DNA from 3 places in the Proteocatella sp. QWL-06 genome. Region 1 is predicted to be linked to each of the others. Evidence: riboswitches for the same ligand, from Rfam matches in the RefSeq annotation. Region 1 holds a riboswitch; each other region holds the start of a gene.

Region 1 (5,625 bases):
TAACCTAGCATATCTGTCACCTTCACGTCTCCGTCATACCTCTTTCCAGGGGCTGATACCACTATATAGCTCCTGTCATCCTGGGACAGGATGATGTCCTTTACCTTGTTGAACTGCGATGCGTCTGCCAGTGAGGTCCCCCCAAACTTGGCCACTACTTTTTTGGTTATATTGTCTATGTCAAATGGAGTCTCCTGATATACACAGTAATTGAGCCAGTTGCTGAAAAGAAGGTTCCCATGAGATTTCCACCTTACCATTATTCCCTGCTCCGGATCATCGTTTCTGTAGTAGTTCGCCGGCACGTCTACTGGCGTGCCTTTTGCAAGGTCTCTTCTGTATTCCCTGTCAATCGTGTCTTCATCATACTCACTGTGTCCCGACACGAATATGAGTCTGTTATCTCTGGTTGCGGCTATGTGCACTCCAGCTTCATCCGATCTGGCTATTATCTCAAGGTCCTCTATCTTCTGTATATCTTCTTCTCTGCAGTAGGTGTATCTTGACTGCGGAGCATAAAAGAACCTGTCGAACCCTCTTGTAAGGACGCTGTCTGCCACAACTTCATTTTCATATACCCCGGACAGCTTTTTATCCATCTGGTGCTTCTCTATACCGTAATAGTGATACATCGCTGCCTGGGAGGCCCAGCATATGAACATCGTGGAATAGACGTGCTCTCTCGCATAATCCATTATTTCCTTAAGCTCTTCCCAGTAGCTCACCTGCCTGTAATCAAGCTTTTCAACCGGAGCTCCCGTAACTATCATGGCGTCATACTTGCTTCCTCTTATCTCATCAAAGGTCTTGTAGAATTTTTCAAGATGCTCTCTGCTTGTATTTTTGCTTTCATGAGAGCTTGTCCTTATGAGATCCACATTTACCTGAAGCGCTGTATTTGAAAGCATCCTCAGAAGCTGCGTCTCAGTCTCTATCTTCGTCGGCATGAGGTTTATTATAGCTACCCTTAGAGGCCTTATGTCCTGAGTCTGGGCTCTGGTTTCGTTCATTACGAAAATCTTTTCTTTATTCAATATCTCTTTTGCTGGCAAATCATATGGTATTAATACTGGCACGTCTTCTCACCTCTTCTGTTTATTCTGTTGCCTGTTATGCTCTAAGCGCCTGATCCAGGTCTGCAAGAATGTCGTCTATGTTCTCTATCCCTACTGACAGCCTTATCATGTCGGGCTTTATCCCTGCCTTGATCTGCTGTTCCTGCGAAAGCTGTCTGTGAGTCATGCTTGCCGGATGGAGCACGTGTGTCCTTATGTCACCCACGTGAACTACAAGGCTTGCAAGCTCAAGGCTGTCAATGAATTTCTTTCCGGATTCAACTCCACCCTTTACTCCAAATGCGATTATTCCGCTGGCTCCTCCAGGAAGATATTTTCTGGCAAGATCAAAGCTCTGCGATGATTCCAGAAGCGGGTAGTTTACCCATGAAACATTTGGATGGCTCTCAAGAAATCTTGCCGCAGCAAGCGCATTGCTGCTGTGTCTCTCCATCCTTAGCGCAAGAGTCTCTACTCCGAGATTTGTAAGGAATGCATTGAAAGGGCTCATTGTACTTCCCATGTCTCTGAGAAACGCTACTCTGGCCTTCGTGATGTAGGCTGCTGCTCCAAATTTTTCTGTATAGCTTAGTCCATGATAGCTCGGATCCGCTTCTGTAAGGTGAGGGAATTTTCCACTCGACTTCCAGTCGAATTTTCCACTGTCAACAATTATCCCGCCAACGCTTGTAGCATGTCCGTCAATATATTTTGTAGTCGAGTGAGTGACAATGTCTGCGCCAAACTCAAACGGCCTGCAAAGATATGGCGTTGCAAAAGTATTGTCGATCACTAGAGGTATACTGTTCTCATGTGCTATTTCTGCTATTCTTTGTATGTCCAGCACATCTACCCCCGGATTTCCTATCGTCTCTCCGAATATAAGCTTCGTGTTTGCCTGTATTTTTGAAGATATCTCTCTGTCATCAGCTCTGTGATCGACGAAGGTAACCTCTATGCCCATCTTTTTGAGCGTCGAAGTGAAAAGAGTGAATGTCCCGCCGTACAGGTTCGACATCGCCAGTACATGCTCTCCTGCGTTGCATATAGTCAGGATGGCTATAAGATTTGCCGCCTGTCCTGAAGAAGTTGCCATAGCACCAACGCCGCCTTCCATTTCGGCAATCTTCTTTTCGAGAGCCTCCACCGTAGGATTGCTTATTCTTGAATACATGTGACCTGCCGCCTCAAGATCGAACAGCTTTGCCACCTCGTCTGCCTCGTCATATTTATATGTCGTTGACTGGAATATCGGAAGTATTCTTGGTTCTCCGTTTTTTGGCTCATAGCCTCCCTGTATGCAGATTGTTTCCTGTGCATATTTTTTCATTTTAGTTTCCACCTTTCTGTGACTTTTATTTTATATTGTTTCATTCCGTGCAGCTAAAATATGGTATAAAAAAGCCACACTCTTATAAGTGCGGCTATAGTATATATCTATCAGGCTACACTTATCTTTCAGACATAATGCCTGCTGGAATTAGCACTAGCTTTCGCTTTGCCGGGTTTCTAAGGGCCAGTCCCTCCACCACTCTTGATAAGTTTGTTTTTTCTGGGTATTCAATTGTATTTGTTTCAACATCGTTTTTACTATAATACTATAGTTCTCCAAATATTGCAAACAGTTTTTTATTAAATTATTTTTATAGTTTAGAAATAATCGTTAAATTCCGACATCTTTTACGGATATGAAATCATAGCCTGAGTTGCTGCTTCCCTTTAAATAAACGATTGCCCATCTATTTGAATCGGGTAATATAAATCCGTTATAGCTTATGTTGATGCCCGAAATATATTCAGTAAAAAATTTTTCAATCTCGGCTTTTTCTCTCAGAACCTTTACAGATTCCTTTACATCTACAGTCTGTGGATAATCTGGTTTTGCACTGGCAGAGTCATCATATGAATACAGCTCTATATATTCAACCATGTCCTCAGAAAAATCCGTTTCTATGCGGTATCCGAGTGACGCCAGTACGCTCAGCGTCTTTATATATTCCCTGAAGACAGGAACCTCTATCCGCCTCTGTGAATCCTGAGCATATCTGCCCTTTATATCATCCTGAACGAAAAATGTGAGCAGCGCTACAGGACTGTTGTTTTTCAGCTTTGAGGAGCTCATGTTTATAAGATCATTCTGAGCCGCGCTCAGGAGCGCTTTCATTTTTTCACTGCCTCTTATTTCAGATTCATAGGAATTCTTGTTATCCGGATTCACAAAACCCGGAAACTCAGCTGTCGCCTTTATTATCTCCTCTGGTTTTAAGCTCATCAGAGGATAGTATCTGTATTTGAATTCCGAAGTATCGTAAATATCTGCAAATACCTCAAGCGCGGATGCAGCAGGGGCATGGCTGTAGTACCTCGTAAGACTCTTTCCGTCCTTCAGATTATATTTCACCGCCAACTGGAAATGATCGCCTGATACAAAATTCTTGTCTGACTCATGTTTTTCCTGATTTTTAACCGAAATTTCTGCGATTTCCGTTACCGCCTTTATCGTATCCGGATTTGAAAGCCTTATGCTCTCCATTCTGTCAATCTCATCATAATCAGCCAGATTGTAGCTCGCATAAGAGTCAAAGCTCACTGGATTTATGGACACGGATTCGATGCTGCCCGTCTCAGGTATCCTCATGTCATAGCCTGCTACGTCTCTGTCCATTACGAGAAATGCGATCGCAAGCGCGCACATCAGTATGACAAGCTTTCCCTTATTGCGAAATATGCGCTTCATGTCAAAGCTGAGAAGGCATTCCAGTATGCAGTGGCCTACAAAGCCGCTGAATACAAGTCCGAATATCATCCAGCTTCGGCCCTGGCCAACCTCATTGAATATAAGACCCCCAGCCATGGTTCCTGCCGTAAGTACCATATATTTAACGGTTTCAAGAAGCCTGTTTCTTATTATCGATTTCCCTGCTGATTCTGATGGCCTCAGGTTGAATATATATACATTGAGGAGTATTATGCAGGCAAGAACAAGCACGTTTGCGGTCATAGTAAAGCTGAAGCTCTCCATTTCCATGAAAAGGCTCGTTACGGGTGAAAGATTCATGATAAGGTCATCAGTAAATACTGCCCTAGCATAGAAGGTACTGAAGAAGAATTTCATGTATTCGCTGAAAAGCACCAGGAACAGCTGAACATACTCAAGGATAACGAATGTCATCAGCACGTGTATGAGCCTGGTTCCAGTGATCAGCCCTGCCAGTATGCTCACAGAGAAGATAAGGTTGAAGTATACCGTATTCATGACAAAGTTCCTCAGCAGCTCCAGATAATCGATATCGGCGCCAAAGCCTATGACAGAAATCACTGCTGCTGCAAGGAATAGATTCCCAAGATATATTATGACAAAGCTTATATTCCCCGCAAGGAAATTGCTGAGAAATATCCTTGTCCTGCTCACAGGAAGCGAGTGGTAGAGATCCACCTGTTTTTTTGAATGCATGTAGGAATAGAATGCCCATCCCATTACAAGCGCCGCTATTATGAGCGTAACCTTGAAAATCATGTTTTGCTGACCGAGTATCCTTGTGACATACTCTGCCGCCTGCTCCCTGCTGGCATATTTTTCTCCAATATCGGAAACAAATCTCTGAAATATAAGTGCAGCCTGGATTGGAAACGTAAACAGACAGCTTACAAGAAACAATGCGCTTACCCATATATTCTGAACAAGCCTGTCCTTTACCATCTTAAGGCTAAAGTATAATCGATTTGATATCATAACCGGCAACCTCCGTCTCTGTAATGAATATTTCCTCAAGCGACAGAGGCAGCACCTCATAGAAAAGAGGCTTCATGCTTTCAATCCTGCTTACCAGGTCCTTGCTGTTTCCCTTTGAAACGACTGTATAAAGCGATGCCCTTCTGTCAAGCTTCAGGATTTCTATGCCTTTTTCCTCAAAATCCGATTTTTCCAGATCCTTGTTGAAAACGCACTGCAGCTTCTGGAGCTCAAGCTTCATCTCGATGATGTCCTTGGAAAGAAGCACCCCTCCCTTGTGCAGAAGCCCCACGTGGTCGCAGATGTCTTCAAGCTCCCTCAGGTTGTGAGATGCTATTACAGGAGTTATCCCTCTGTTCTTTATGTCCTCTCTCAGGAGGCTCTTTACTGCCTGCCTTGCTACCGGATCTAGTCCGTCAAATGTTTCGTCACAGAGAATATAGTCAGTCATGCTGCACAGTCCAAGGATCACGGAAAGCTGCTTCTTCATTCCCTTTGAGAAAGTATCCGTTTTTCTTGAAGGATCAAGGTCAAAATCGTTCATCAGCTTCCTGAATCTGTCCTTCGAGAAATTCTTATAGAAAAAAGAATAGAACTCCATCATTTCAAGTGGCGTAGAGTTTTTGATGAAGTACTGCTCATCAGATATGTAGAAAACCTTCTGTTTTATTGCAGTATTTTCATATACAGGGTGCTCTTCAAGCAGTATGCTGCCGCAGTCTGGCTTGATTATCCCGCTTATTATTCTCATGAGCGTGGATTTTCCGGCTCCATTTGAGCCCACCAGCCCGAATATGGATTCTGGCCTGATATTCAGTGTTATATTGTCCAAAGCCT
Region 2 (5,625 bases), 210 kb from region 1:
AGGATGTTGGCATAAGTCTGAGCCGCTTCTGAGTCCTGCTCTTCCTTTGCAACCGCATCTGATACGCTGAGGCCTGCGTCAAGAGCATAGTTTCCGTTCAGTACCACGAAATCAACCTCGCCTATTACTCTTGAAACCTGCGCCGCTTCGAGCTCGACAATCTCGATGTTGTGAGGGTTTTCTGCGATGTCGTTCTTAGTTGCAGAAAGTCCTGCGCCTTCTTTTATCTTTATAAGGCCGTTTGCTTCAAGCAGAAGAAGTGCTCTTGCTTCATTTGTAGTATCGTTTGGAACTGCAATCGCCGCTCCGTCAGGTATGTTTGCAAGGTCAGTCGATTTTCCAGCGTAGATTCCAAGTGGCTCAAAGTGAACGCTTGCCACAGGAACCAGCTTTGTTCCCTTCTCTGCGTTGAAGTCGTCAAGGTACGGCTTGTGCTGGAAGAAGTTCGCATCCACATCTCCTGCGTCTACTACAAGGTTTGGCTGAACATAGTCAGTGAATTCCACTACCTCAAGCTCATATCCCTGCTCCGCAAGAGTTTCCTTTACCTGTGAGAGTATCTCTGCATGAGGCACAGGAGAAGCCGCTACGGTTATCTTTCCCTTTGCTTCCTGCGCCGGTTCCTGCGTATCTGCCGCCTGGTCGCTGCTCTGGCATCCTGCAAAAACTGTGAGTGATAATGCTGCAGCAAGTACTGCTATACCTGTTTTTTTGAATTTTTTCATGATTGTTTCTCCTTTATCTTTATCATATTTATATTTTCAGTTATCATATTTCAGTTTCCATTAGTTTTTCTTTTTGCTTATCTTACTCTCTTGTCGGTCTTTGCCGCTATCCTCATCCCGATGAACTGCATCACCTGCATAAGCACCACGAGCAGTATCACCGTTATCAGCATTATGTCATACTGGTATCTGTTGTATCCGTATCTTATAGCGATATCCCCGAGGCCCCCGCCTCCAACGACTCCTGCCATCGCCGAGTAGCTCAGTATAGTCCCCAGCGCTATCGTGGAGCCGACTATAAGGGAAGTCTTCGCCTCTGCTATCAGCACCTTCGTCACTATGGTCGAAAGGGAAGCTCCCATGCTCTGCGCCGCTTCGATCACTCCTGGATCAACTTCGTGGAGCGAGGATTCAATCAGCCTTGCAATGAAAGGCGTAGAAGCAATCACGAGCGGCACTATCGTCGCCGTAGAGCCGTAGCTTTTTCCGGCTATGAGCACCGTCAGCGGAATCACCGCTATGAGTAGTATCAGGAAAGGCACAGACCTTCCGATGTTGACTACTATGTCCAGCAGCCTGTACAGGGCCGCCATCGGATGCAGACCGTCTTTTTTAGTTATCACGAGTGCGATCCCGATCGGGAAGGCAAACAGATATGAGAATACAGCTGACACGAAGGTCATGTAGAGCGTATCTCTCGTGCCCTCCAAAAGCATTGTAAATACTTCATTACTTAACATAATCCCTCAGCTCCTCTACATTCACATTTCTGCTCTTCAAATAATTTATGACCTTGTCGCCCTGCAGCCTGTCCTCAGGCAGCTGCAGTATCATCTGCCCGAAGGCCTGTCCCTTGATGTCGTTCGTATCTGCAAAAAGTATGTTCACCGGCGTCCTGCACTCCAGGATCATGTTTGCAATGACCGGCTCAAAGGATGATTTTCCGTCAAACACTATTCTTATGCATCTCTTTCCGGTCATCTCGTCCACCGTCGCGCTGCTGCTGTTGTGATATACCAGCTTTCTGGCAGCCTCCGTCTTTGGATTCGAGAACACATCCTCCACCCTGCCGCTTTCTGCGAGGCTTCCTTTGTCCACGATCGCGATATAGTCGCATATCTCTTCGACGACGGACATCTCGTGGGTTATTATCACGATCGTTATGCCCAGCTTCTTGTTGATGTCCTTGAGCAGCTCCAGTATCGAGCGTGTGGTTGTTGGATCCAGCGCGCTCGTCGCCTCATCGCAGAGAAGTATCTCCGGATTTGTCGCAAGGGCCCTTGCAATCGCCACCCTCTGCTTCTGCCCTCCGCTCAGCTGAGACGGATACGCCAGCCGCTTGTCCGAGAGCCCTACAAGCTCCAGCAGCTCAGCAGCCCTTTCTCTTGCCTGAGCCTTTGGTACGCCTCCGATCTCAAGCGGGAAGCAGATGTTGTCCTCGACATTTCTCTGCATCAGCAGATTGAACTGCTGAAATATCATCCCCACCTTCTGCCTTACCGATCTCAGCTCCCTGTCATTCAGAGCCGAAAGATCCCTGCCACCTATGATGACCGTTCCCCCCGTCGGCTTTTCGAGGAAATTGATGCACCTTACCAGTGTGCTCTTGCCCGCGCCGCTCATGCCTATTATTCCGTATATGTCGCCTTTGTTTATATCTAGGTTTATACCCGAAAGTGCAGTCACCTTGCTGCCGCTCGTGCCAAAAAATTCTTTCTCCAGATTCCTTATCTGGATAAGTGGTGCTCCCATATGTCCCTCCTTTACTGCTTGGTTGAATTACCTGATTTTAGAAAATTGAAATAAAAAAAACCTCCTCAGAAGAGAAGGTCACAATTCAACCGTCTCCTCATCTTCCAAAGATTTCTCTTTGACGGAATTAGCACCTTGCAGCAGGCTGCAGGTTGCCGAGACTTCACAGGGCCGATCCCTCTGTCTCTCTTGATAAGAAGTTTTGATATTTAATTCATGTTTCATATGTTACAATAATAAATCTTAATTGTCAACCCTTTTTTCGCAATGTTGAAAAAAAACAGAAAATATGTTATTTTGAAAAGAGTATAAAATACAGATAGCAGAAAGGAAGCACCCATGATCACACTACCCGAAAAAATTTCACTCGCAAACCTCCCGACCAGGACCTACAAGCTCCAGAAGCTTTCAGAAAATCTAGGGAAAAACATCTACATAAAAAGAGACGACGAGACTGGAATAGAGCTGTCCGGAAACAAGGTAAGAAAGCTCGAATTCGCAGCCGCAGAGGCCCTGTCTCGGGGAGCTAACGCACTTATAACCTGCGGAGGAATCCAGTCCAACCACGCAAGGGCCACCGCAGTAGCCGCAGTAAAGCTCGGCATGAAATCCATACTCGTGCTCAGGGAATCTGAAAAGACTGCCATCGAAGGCAATCACCTGCTAGACCTCATAGTCGGCGCAGACGTCAGATTCATAAGCGCGGAGGACTATGTCCTCAGAAGATTCGAGATAATGGAGGACATAAAAAAAGATCTCGAGGCCAGCGGCGAAAAGGGATACATCCTTCCCGAGGGCGCATCCAACGGCATAGGGCTGTTCGGATATATAAACGCGATGAAGGAGATCCAACAGCAGGAAGACGAGCTCGGCATAAGATTCGACGCCGTGGTTTCATGCGTAGGCTCATCCGGCACATATGCAGGCCTTGCAGTCGGCGCGAAGCTCTACAACATGAAATGCGACGTAATAGGCTTCAACATAGCAGACACCGCCCCGAACTTCCAGAAAAGAGCCTTCGGATATATCGAAGAGTGCTGCAGCTACCTCGAGGGAGTGACCCCAGAGAACCTCGGCATAACCCCTGAGAGCCTCATAATAACAGACGGCTACGCAGGCAAAGGCTATGCTCTCAACGTTCCCGCAGACTTTGAATTCATAAAGGAATTCGCAAGACTCGAAGGAATATTCCTCGACCCCGTATACACAGGAAAGACCCTCAAAGGCATGGTCTCAGAGATAGCAAAATCCAACTTCGGCCTGTCCCCAAACAATCCCATGGCGGATTTCTCAGACTACAGGAACATCCTCTTCATCCACACCGGAGGGCTGTATGGCCTGTTCCCAAAGGCAGATGAGATGAGCTTCTAGGAATCTGTTGATACAGATATATTTTCGCAAAAATGTGCAGCTTCGAATAAGACGAGGCTGCACATTTCAAGTTAGTACATATTATTTTGATTTAGAAGATTAGGAATCCTGCAGCAATGACAACTCCCGAAAACAGAAGCGTAATTACACAGTAACCCATTATATCTTTTGCAGAAAGTCCCGCTATACCAAGAGCAGGAAGCGCCCAGAAAGGCTGAATCATGTTGGTCCACGCATCACCCCAGGCAATGGCCATCGCAGTCTTTGCCGCCGGCACCCCGATTTCAAGTCCCGCAGGCATCATTATAGGGCCCTGAACCGCCCACTGACCTCCACCTGAAGGAACAAAGAAGTTTACTATACCCGCACTGAGGAAAGTGAACAGCGGGAATGTAGTAGTCGTAGCTATTCCCACGAAGAAGGTAGATATAACTCCTGCAAGCGAAACCCCTGCAACCGCACCCGTCATCATGCCCTGAATACCAGCATAGAATGGGAACTGAAGCAGTATTCCCGAGCAGCTCTTTGCCGAATCAGCAAACGCATCGATGTATCTCTTGAGGTTTCCATGAAGCAGTATGCCCGCAAACATGAATATAAAGTTAACAAAGTTTAGGTTAAGCGAATTGAGCTTGTTGAGCGCGATATTGTATATGATGTATGCAAATCCAAGAATAAGTACTATAGCCCATATTATCCTGCTGTGCTCAAGCTTGTCCGCAGGAGTCTCTATCTTGTATACCTTTTCCGCATCTTCAACGAGAAGCGCCGCATCAACCTCTATCGTATGCTCCTTGTCCGGCATCATAGCCCTGCACACGAATGGAAGCCCTAATATTATTATAGCGGATATGGTAAGATTCATAGGCGAAAATATCGTAAGCGAAGTAGGTATAGCCGCAGTCACTACCCCACCTGTGTTTGCAACCACGCCGTCAGCGCCTACAGCCGCAACTCCAAGCGGAATAGATCCAGACATCCCACCATGCCATACAACGAATCCAGAATAAGCCGAAGCTATAAGAAGCCTGTAGTCAACGCCCTTGACCTGCTTTGCGATCTCCTTCGCAAGAAGCGCCCCTATAACAAGTCCAAATCCCCAGTTGATCCAGCAGCATACCGCAGAAACAAAGGCAGTTATCATTATGGCTCTCGATGGAGTCTGAGCAGTAGAAGCAATGCTCCTGAGCCCCTTCTTGAAAACCCCGGCAGAAGCCATGGTATTCCCAAGCACGAGCACCATAGCCATCTGCATAGAGAAAGAAAGCAGACCCCAGAAACCGTTAGCCCAGTGAAGCATCATGTCAAGCGGCCCCTGACCCGTCATGCCGATCCCCGCAGCAAACACGATGAAAGTAAGGATAATCGCGAATAAAAAAGGATCTGGCAGGTATTTGTTCATAACACTGACACATCCGTTGGTAAATTTTTTGAACATGGTAATCCTCCTTCTCAGTAAAACTGAAATACTAAAGAAAAAATATTACAAGTAAGTAATAGAATAAAATTAGGGTAAAAAATATAGGCCAGGAGCCCAGAATCGGTTTATCAAGTTAAAATGATTGCTTGATTATTCTGTCCCCTGCCCTAATTATAGACCCATTGTTATTTAGATGTCAATAGTGTAGGTTAACTATTTATACATTTGTATCTATATTGCGGCCCAGATGTGGCGTCAGAGAATTATCTGATGCCTTTGCCGTAGAGCTTTCTAGCATACTGGCTAAATCAGAAGCCTGTCCTTTCGCCGTATCCATTGCCATCTTCATGACAGAGA
Region 3 (5,625 bases), 940 kb from region 1:
AACGCAGACTTCTTTTCGATGTCTGATCCGAGCTACTCTATGGGTCCGATGGCAGATGATGGAAAGGTGATATCCTCACCTTATTATGACAATGGCAAGATGGCCAGCTTCATAATGGACCAGAATCAGAAGCTGTTCATAGACTATCTGAAGTCAGGAGTCGTTGTGAGAAATGAGACGACTGGGACGAGCTCTACGGGATACAGCATAAACAAGCATTCAGGCACATATGCTTCGCCTGTCATAATAACGAGTGAATACAGAAAGACTTCTCCGGGACAGTCATCGGTATCTTCGGTGACGCTCACTGAGGTCGTTATAGAGGCAGATACTGTGAGAGAGATAAGGACAGGAAAACCGGGAGTCAGCATCCCTGTGAACGGGTATGTCATAGCGGCAAGCGGCACCAGAGGAGATCAGCTGGCATCATCATTTTCGGCTGGGGACAGGCTTGAGCTCAGCACCTCCATGCAGGACAGCTATCCTGATCTTAAGGAAGTCGCGGGCGGAGGGACTGTAATACTTAAGGATGGAATGCTTGCGCCAATAACGCACAAGATAGCGGGCAGGTCACAGAGGACTGCGATTGGCATAACCTACGACAGAAAGCTGGTATTCATGACTGCCGACGGTAGAAAGAGCCCTTATATAGGTATGACGGAGACCGAGGTAGCAGACTTTCTGAGGACCCAGAATGTCAGGGACGCCATGATGTTTGACGGCGGAGGCTCGACGGAGATGATCGTCAATGGAAAGATAACCAATGATCTTGCATCTGAAAGAAAGATAGTAAATGGAATGGCCATTGTCAACAACAGGACGAGAGGCTCTCTCAGCAAGCTTGAGGCAGTGCTGGAGACAAAGAATATAGTTCAGGGAGATCGGGTAAAGCTTGCGGTACAAGGATTTGACAGCAGCATGAACCCTGTTGCGACATCGGGGATAACTGTAAGTGGAAACGGCATAAATGTAGAATATAAGGACGGATATGTCACCTTCAAATCCGGTGGAAACGGAAGCATAATCGTAAGATCCGGAAGTGCGAGCGCCGTTATATCTCTGAATGTGGCATCCGTTAATGCGAAAGACCCAAGACGCGTGGACTCAATGCCAGCCTATGATACTGCAATAGTTCCGGATTCGCTCAAGGACAAGAAGGATGTATTCTCGCAGGCCATTAATGGAGTGCTTGTGAATAAGATAAACGGCAGTGCAAAGCTTGCGGTGAATTATTTCAACAAGAATCAGGAGCTGAGCGATGCAATAAAGACAGCAAAGGAATCGGTATACAAGGGCGCTCAGTATGTGGAAAATGACTCGGTAAGATATGTAGGACTCGACACCTCGGCAGGCATAAGCGGCACTTCGGGGCAGTGGAAGTCTGTAAAGGATGCGCTTTCTTCATCCAACAAGAATGTTGTGATCATGATGAGCACATCGATGAATCTTTCGGTATCTGAAAAGACCGTGCTCAGGAATCTGCTTCAGGAGGCTTCGGCTTCAAAGAACATATTCGTAATCACTAAGGGCAGTGAATATTCTTCATATGCCATTGGAAATGTCAGCTATATAACGCTCAGGGATTTCTCTACAGTTAAGGCAGGCAAGGAAGAGGACTACAGATACCTGGTATTTAAGAAAACCGCAAATGGCCTGAATTACGGCTTCCAGAGTCTACTGCAGTAAAAAAATATATAAATTTCAAAAAAGTTATTGACATGCATGTTTCGATATATTAAAATAAAGCAAATGAATATTCTTGATGCCTTATCAAGAGCGGTGGAGGGAGTGGCCCTGTGAAACCCGGCAACCAGCAGAAATGTATGGTGCTAATTCCTGCAAAATTTAATTTTGGCAGATGAGGTTTGTTAATGACAATACATTAATCCTCTTTGCTGTGGCAAAAGAGGATTTTTTATGTAGATTCATCATTTGAGAGAGTTGGTTTTTATTTTTATTTATTGTATAACAAAAGGAGAACAGAAGAAAAAATGAGAAGACTATTCACTTCAGAATCAGTTACAGAAGGGCATCCAGACAAGATTTGCGATCAGGTTTCAGACGCGATTCTAGATGCGATTTTTGCCAAGGATCCAAATGCCAGAGTAGCTTGCGAAACAGCGGTTACTACAGGTATGGTAATGGTTATGGGAGAGGTTTCTACAGAGACTTATGTAGATATTCAAACAATAGTTAGAGAGACAGTAAAAGAAATAGGATATGACAGAGGAAAATATGGATTCGATGCAGACACATGCTGCGTACTGAATGCGATTCATGAGCAGAGTGCTGATATAGCTATGGGAGTTGATCAGGCTCTTGAGCACAAGACTGGAGAAATGAAAGAATCAGAAATAGAAGCTGTTGGAGCTGGAGACCAGGGAATCATGTTTGGTTTTGCATGTGACGAGACTCCAGAGCTTATGCCGCTTCCTATATCGCTTGCTCACAAGCTTGCAAGAAGACTTTCAGAAGTAAGAAAGAACGGAACTCTTGATTATCTTAGACCAGACGGAAAAACTCAGGTTACGGTTGAATACGATGATAACGGACCAGTAAGAATAGATACAGTGCTTATTTCTACTCAGCATGCAGAGAGTGTTTCTCTTGAGCAGATCAAGAAGGACCTCATGGAGCATGTAATAACTCCAATCATAGATCCGGCAATGCTTGATGAAAATACAAAATACCTTGTAAACCCTACAGGAAGATTCGTAATCGGAGGACCTCACGGGGATGCAGGAGTTACAGGAAGAAAGATAATCGTTGACACTTACGGCGGATACTCAAGACACGGCGGCGGAGCGTTCTCAGGAAAAGATCCTACAAAGGTTGACAGATCGGCTGCATACGCTGCAAGATGGGTTGCAAAGAACGTTGTAGCAGCAGGACTTGCAAAGAAATGTGAAGTTCAGCTTGCATACGCAATCGGAGTGGCAAGTCCGGTATCTATACTTGTTGATACTTTTGGAACAGGAATCGTTGGAGATGACAAGATTGCTGAGATCATCAACAAGAATTTCGACCTCAGACCAGGAGCGATAATCAAGGAGCTAAGACTGAGAAGACCTATCTACAAAAAGACAGCTGCTTACGGACACTTCGGAAGAACTGACATAGATGCACCGTGGGAAGAACTTGATAAGGTAGATGCTCTGAAAGCGAGCCTCTAACATGAAAAAAATCGTAGTTTTTGGAAGTCCGCACTGACCAGGCTGCGAACCTGTAAAAGAGTTGCTTTTACAAAATGAGATAAAATTCGCATATGTCAATATCACAGAAAGCATGTTTGCACTCAAGCAGTTTCTTAAATACAGAGACAGCAGAGCAGACTTTGACAGGATAAAGAAAATGGGAGCTGTAGGCATACCATGCATAGTGGTGGAAGGCGAAGAGTTTTATTTTGAGGATCAGATTGAAGAGTTTCTTAAGTCTGTGAAATGAAAAAAGGTATATAATATAAACTTAAGCATTGAAAACCCTTCCAGTTTATTGAGATCAATAAGCGGAAGGGTTTTGCTGCTTTATTTGCAGTGCTTCTGTATCAGTCGGTTGGCCTTGCTTTGTGAAATGGAAAGGTGTTTTGCGAGCTTGTAGGAACTGTTATGCAGTTTATAGCATTCTCTTACTACGAAAGCTTCGTACTGGCTCATATGGTCGTCAAGGGTGCCGTTTTCGGAAATGCAGGTGAAGCTGGTGTTTTTCGCCTGAACGGCTTCTGAAGCGGTGGCAATGTTGCTGCATTTGATTATATCTGGTGGCAGATCGGCTGCTTCGATAGTGTCCTTAACTGACCTTACCATCAGGAATTCAACAATGTGCTCCAGCTCTCTAATGTTTCCGGGCCAGTCGTAAGCTATGAGCACCTTCTTTGCATCAGCAGAGAAACCTGTGTTTATGTCATACTTTTTATTAAAATAGAGAGTGAATGAATCTATAAGTGCTTTTATGTCTTCGGGGTGTTCGGCCAGAGGCGGGATATTTATTACCGCGACAGCTATCCTGTAGTAAAGGTCTTCCCTGAATTTTTTTTGCAGGACCAGGTTATAAAGATCCTTGTTTGTAGCTGTTATTATACGTATATTGGCAGTTTTTGCCTGGGTGGCGCCTACGGGTCGGTAAGTCTTGTCCTGGATAAGCTCAAGCAGCTTGCCCTGAAGGTGGAAAGGGAGCTCGCCTATTTCATCTATAAAAAGCGTGCCTCCATCGGCGATTTCCACGAGTCCTTTTTTTCCGCCTGAAAGAGCGCCGGTGAAAGCGCCTTTGTCATAGCCGAACAATTCCGACTCAATGAGGTTTTCGGGAAGCGCAGCACAGTTTATGGTTATAAACTGATTGGAGCGGCGCAGGCTTTCTGTGTGGATTTTCTTTGCGATGGAGCTTTTTCCGGTGCCTGACTTGCCGAGCAGCAGAATCGTAATATCTCTGTTGGAAATATTTGTCAGTATGGAATAGAGCTCGGTCATTGACTTGCTGTGCAGCTTCAGATTCGGTTTTTCGAGTTTAAAGGCCTCGATGCTGGATGAAGCTCTGTATTTTTCCAGCTCGTTGCGGGCATCCTCGAGCTCGTGATTCAGTCTGTTATGATCGTGCATTTCGGAAAGAACTCCATATATCGAAGTGATATCAGCAAGGTCATCCATGACAGGTACCAGCTTGAGTGAATATTTCTTGTTTTTGGACCAGGCTTCGCAGTTGACTTCTTTTTTTGTCTTAAGGAGTATTTTAAATGAATTCTCATTGATATCGAAGCTGTTAAGGATTGAAATGATGCTTTCGTGCTCTGAGGCGAGCATATCTTTGAGGAAATGGTTTATGAATGTCAGTTTCCCATATTTGTCTGAAATAAAGATACCGTTCTCAAGATTTTGAAAAATATTCTTGGACAGATTTTCTGTATCTGACAGTCCGAAAGTATAAACGATGCTGTCAGTGGTATGGTCCTTATGTAAATCCATGGATGACAGGTACGGAAGATAGTATTTTATTGGTTTTCCGGCAGAAATAGCGACTTTGAGCAGCCTTGACGCATGGGTATTGTGTGAGATTATGATATTGTCCTTGTCCGTGATTATGATTCCGGCTTTCAGGCTTCTTATTTCTTCGAATCGGTTCATTTGTTACCTCTGAGTATATTTTGACTTGTTTTATTGAATTATAGCATTGTTGAAATATTAAATCAAGGACACGAGTTGTTTTTGACTTGTATATAATTCGGAAGTGATGTAAAATATAAGAAAAAATATAAAGGGTGATTTTATGGAATATAATGATTATGATTTACATATCAGGGAACTTATGGATGGATTCAGAAAAATAGAGCAGGAGATTTCTGGGGAAATTGAGGATGTATGCAGCTTCATATTCAACAACCCGGAGCTCAGCGGAGAAGAATATGTTTGTTCCGCATTTCTTGCAGATATCATGGAGAGTCATGGGTTTTTCGTTGAAACGAATTACTGTGACTATGATACGGCATTCAGGGCTGAATTTGTTCTGGGGAATGGCGAAGGACCGTGCATAGCTTTTATTGCAGAATATGATGCTCTTCCTGTTGTCTTTTCGGTGGAAAATGAACGTAAAAAGGGGAGCGGCAAGATTATAAAGCCGGGGCATACATGCGGT

Evidence for each region. Region 1 has a riboswitch for S-adenosylmethionine ahead of AC4PGZ_RS01150 (O-acetylhomoserine aminocarboxypropyltransferase/cysteine synthase family protein). Riboswitches for the same ligand answer to the same signal wherever they lie in the genome.
Region 2: another riboswitch for S-adenosylmethionine. It lies ahead of AC4PGZ_RS00205 (methionine ABC transporter ATP-binding protein); the one in region 1 lies ahead of AC4PGZ_RS01150 (O-acetylhomoserine aminocarboxypropyltransferase/cysteine synthase family protein).
Region 3: another riboswitch for S-adenosylmethionine. It lies ahead of metK (methionine adenosyltransferase); the one in region 1 lies ahead of AC4PGZ_RS01150 (O-acetylhomoserine aminocarboxypropyltransferase/cysteine synthase family protein).

What each region holds. Positions count from the first base shown of each region.
Region 1 covers NZ_CM178755.1:242,648-248,272, reverse strand. Annotated here, with positions in the region: gene metA (homoserine O-acetyltransferase MetA) at 1-1,076, opposite strand, end outside; gene AC4PGZ_RS01150 (O-acetylhomoserine aminocarboxypropyltransferase/cysteine synthase family protein) at 1,111-2,385, opposite strand; SAM riboswitch class I at 2,504-2,599, opposite strand; gene AC4PGZ_RS01145 (DUF6449 domain-containing protein) at 2,719-4,788, opposite strand; gene AC4PGZ_RS01140 (ABC transporter ATP-binding protein) at 4,763-5,625, opposite strand, start outside.
Region 2 covers NZ_CM178755.1:32,582-38,206, reverse strand. Annotated here, with positions in the region: gene AC4PGZ_RS00215 (MetQ/NlpA family ABC transporter substrate-binding protein) at 1-725, opposite strand, end outside; gene AC4PGZ_RS00210 (methionine ABC transporter permease) at 803-1,465, opposite strand; gene AC4PGZ_RS00205 (methionine ABC transporter ATP-binding protein) at 1,455-2,477, opposite strand; SAM riboswitch class I at 2,572-2,676, opposite strand; gene AC4PGZ_RS00200 (D-cysteine desulfhydrase family protein) at 2,817-3,848, shown strand; gene AC4PGZ_RS00195 (short-chain fatty acid transporter) at 3,940-5,286, opposite strand; gene AC4PGZ_RS00190 (YjfB family protein) at 5,486-5,625, opposite strand, start outside.
Region 3 covers NZ_CM178755.1:2,006,847-2,012,471, reverse strand. Annotated here, with positions in the region: gene AC4PGZ_RS09685 (phosphodiester glycosidase family protein) at 1-1,686, shown strand, start outside; SAM riboswitch class I at 1,765-1,865, shown strand; gene metK (methionine adenosyltransferase) at 1,992-3,173, shown strand; gene AC4PGZ_RS09675 (hypothetical protein) at 3,286-3,444, shown strand; gene AC4PGZ_RS09670 (sigma-54 interaction domain-containing protein) at 3,525-5,117, opposite strand; gene AC4PGZ_RS09665 (M20 family metallopeptidase) at 5,260-5,625, shown strand, end outside.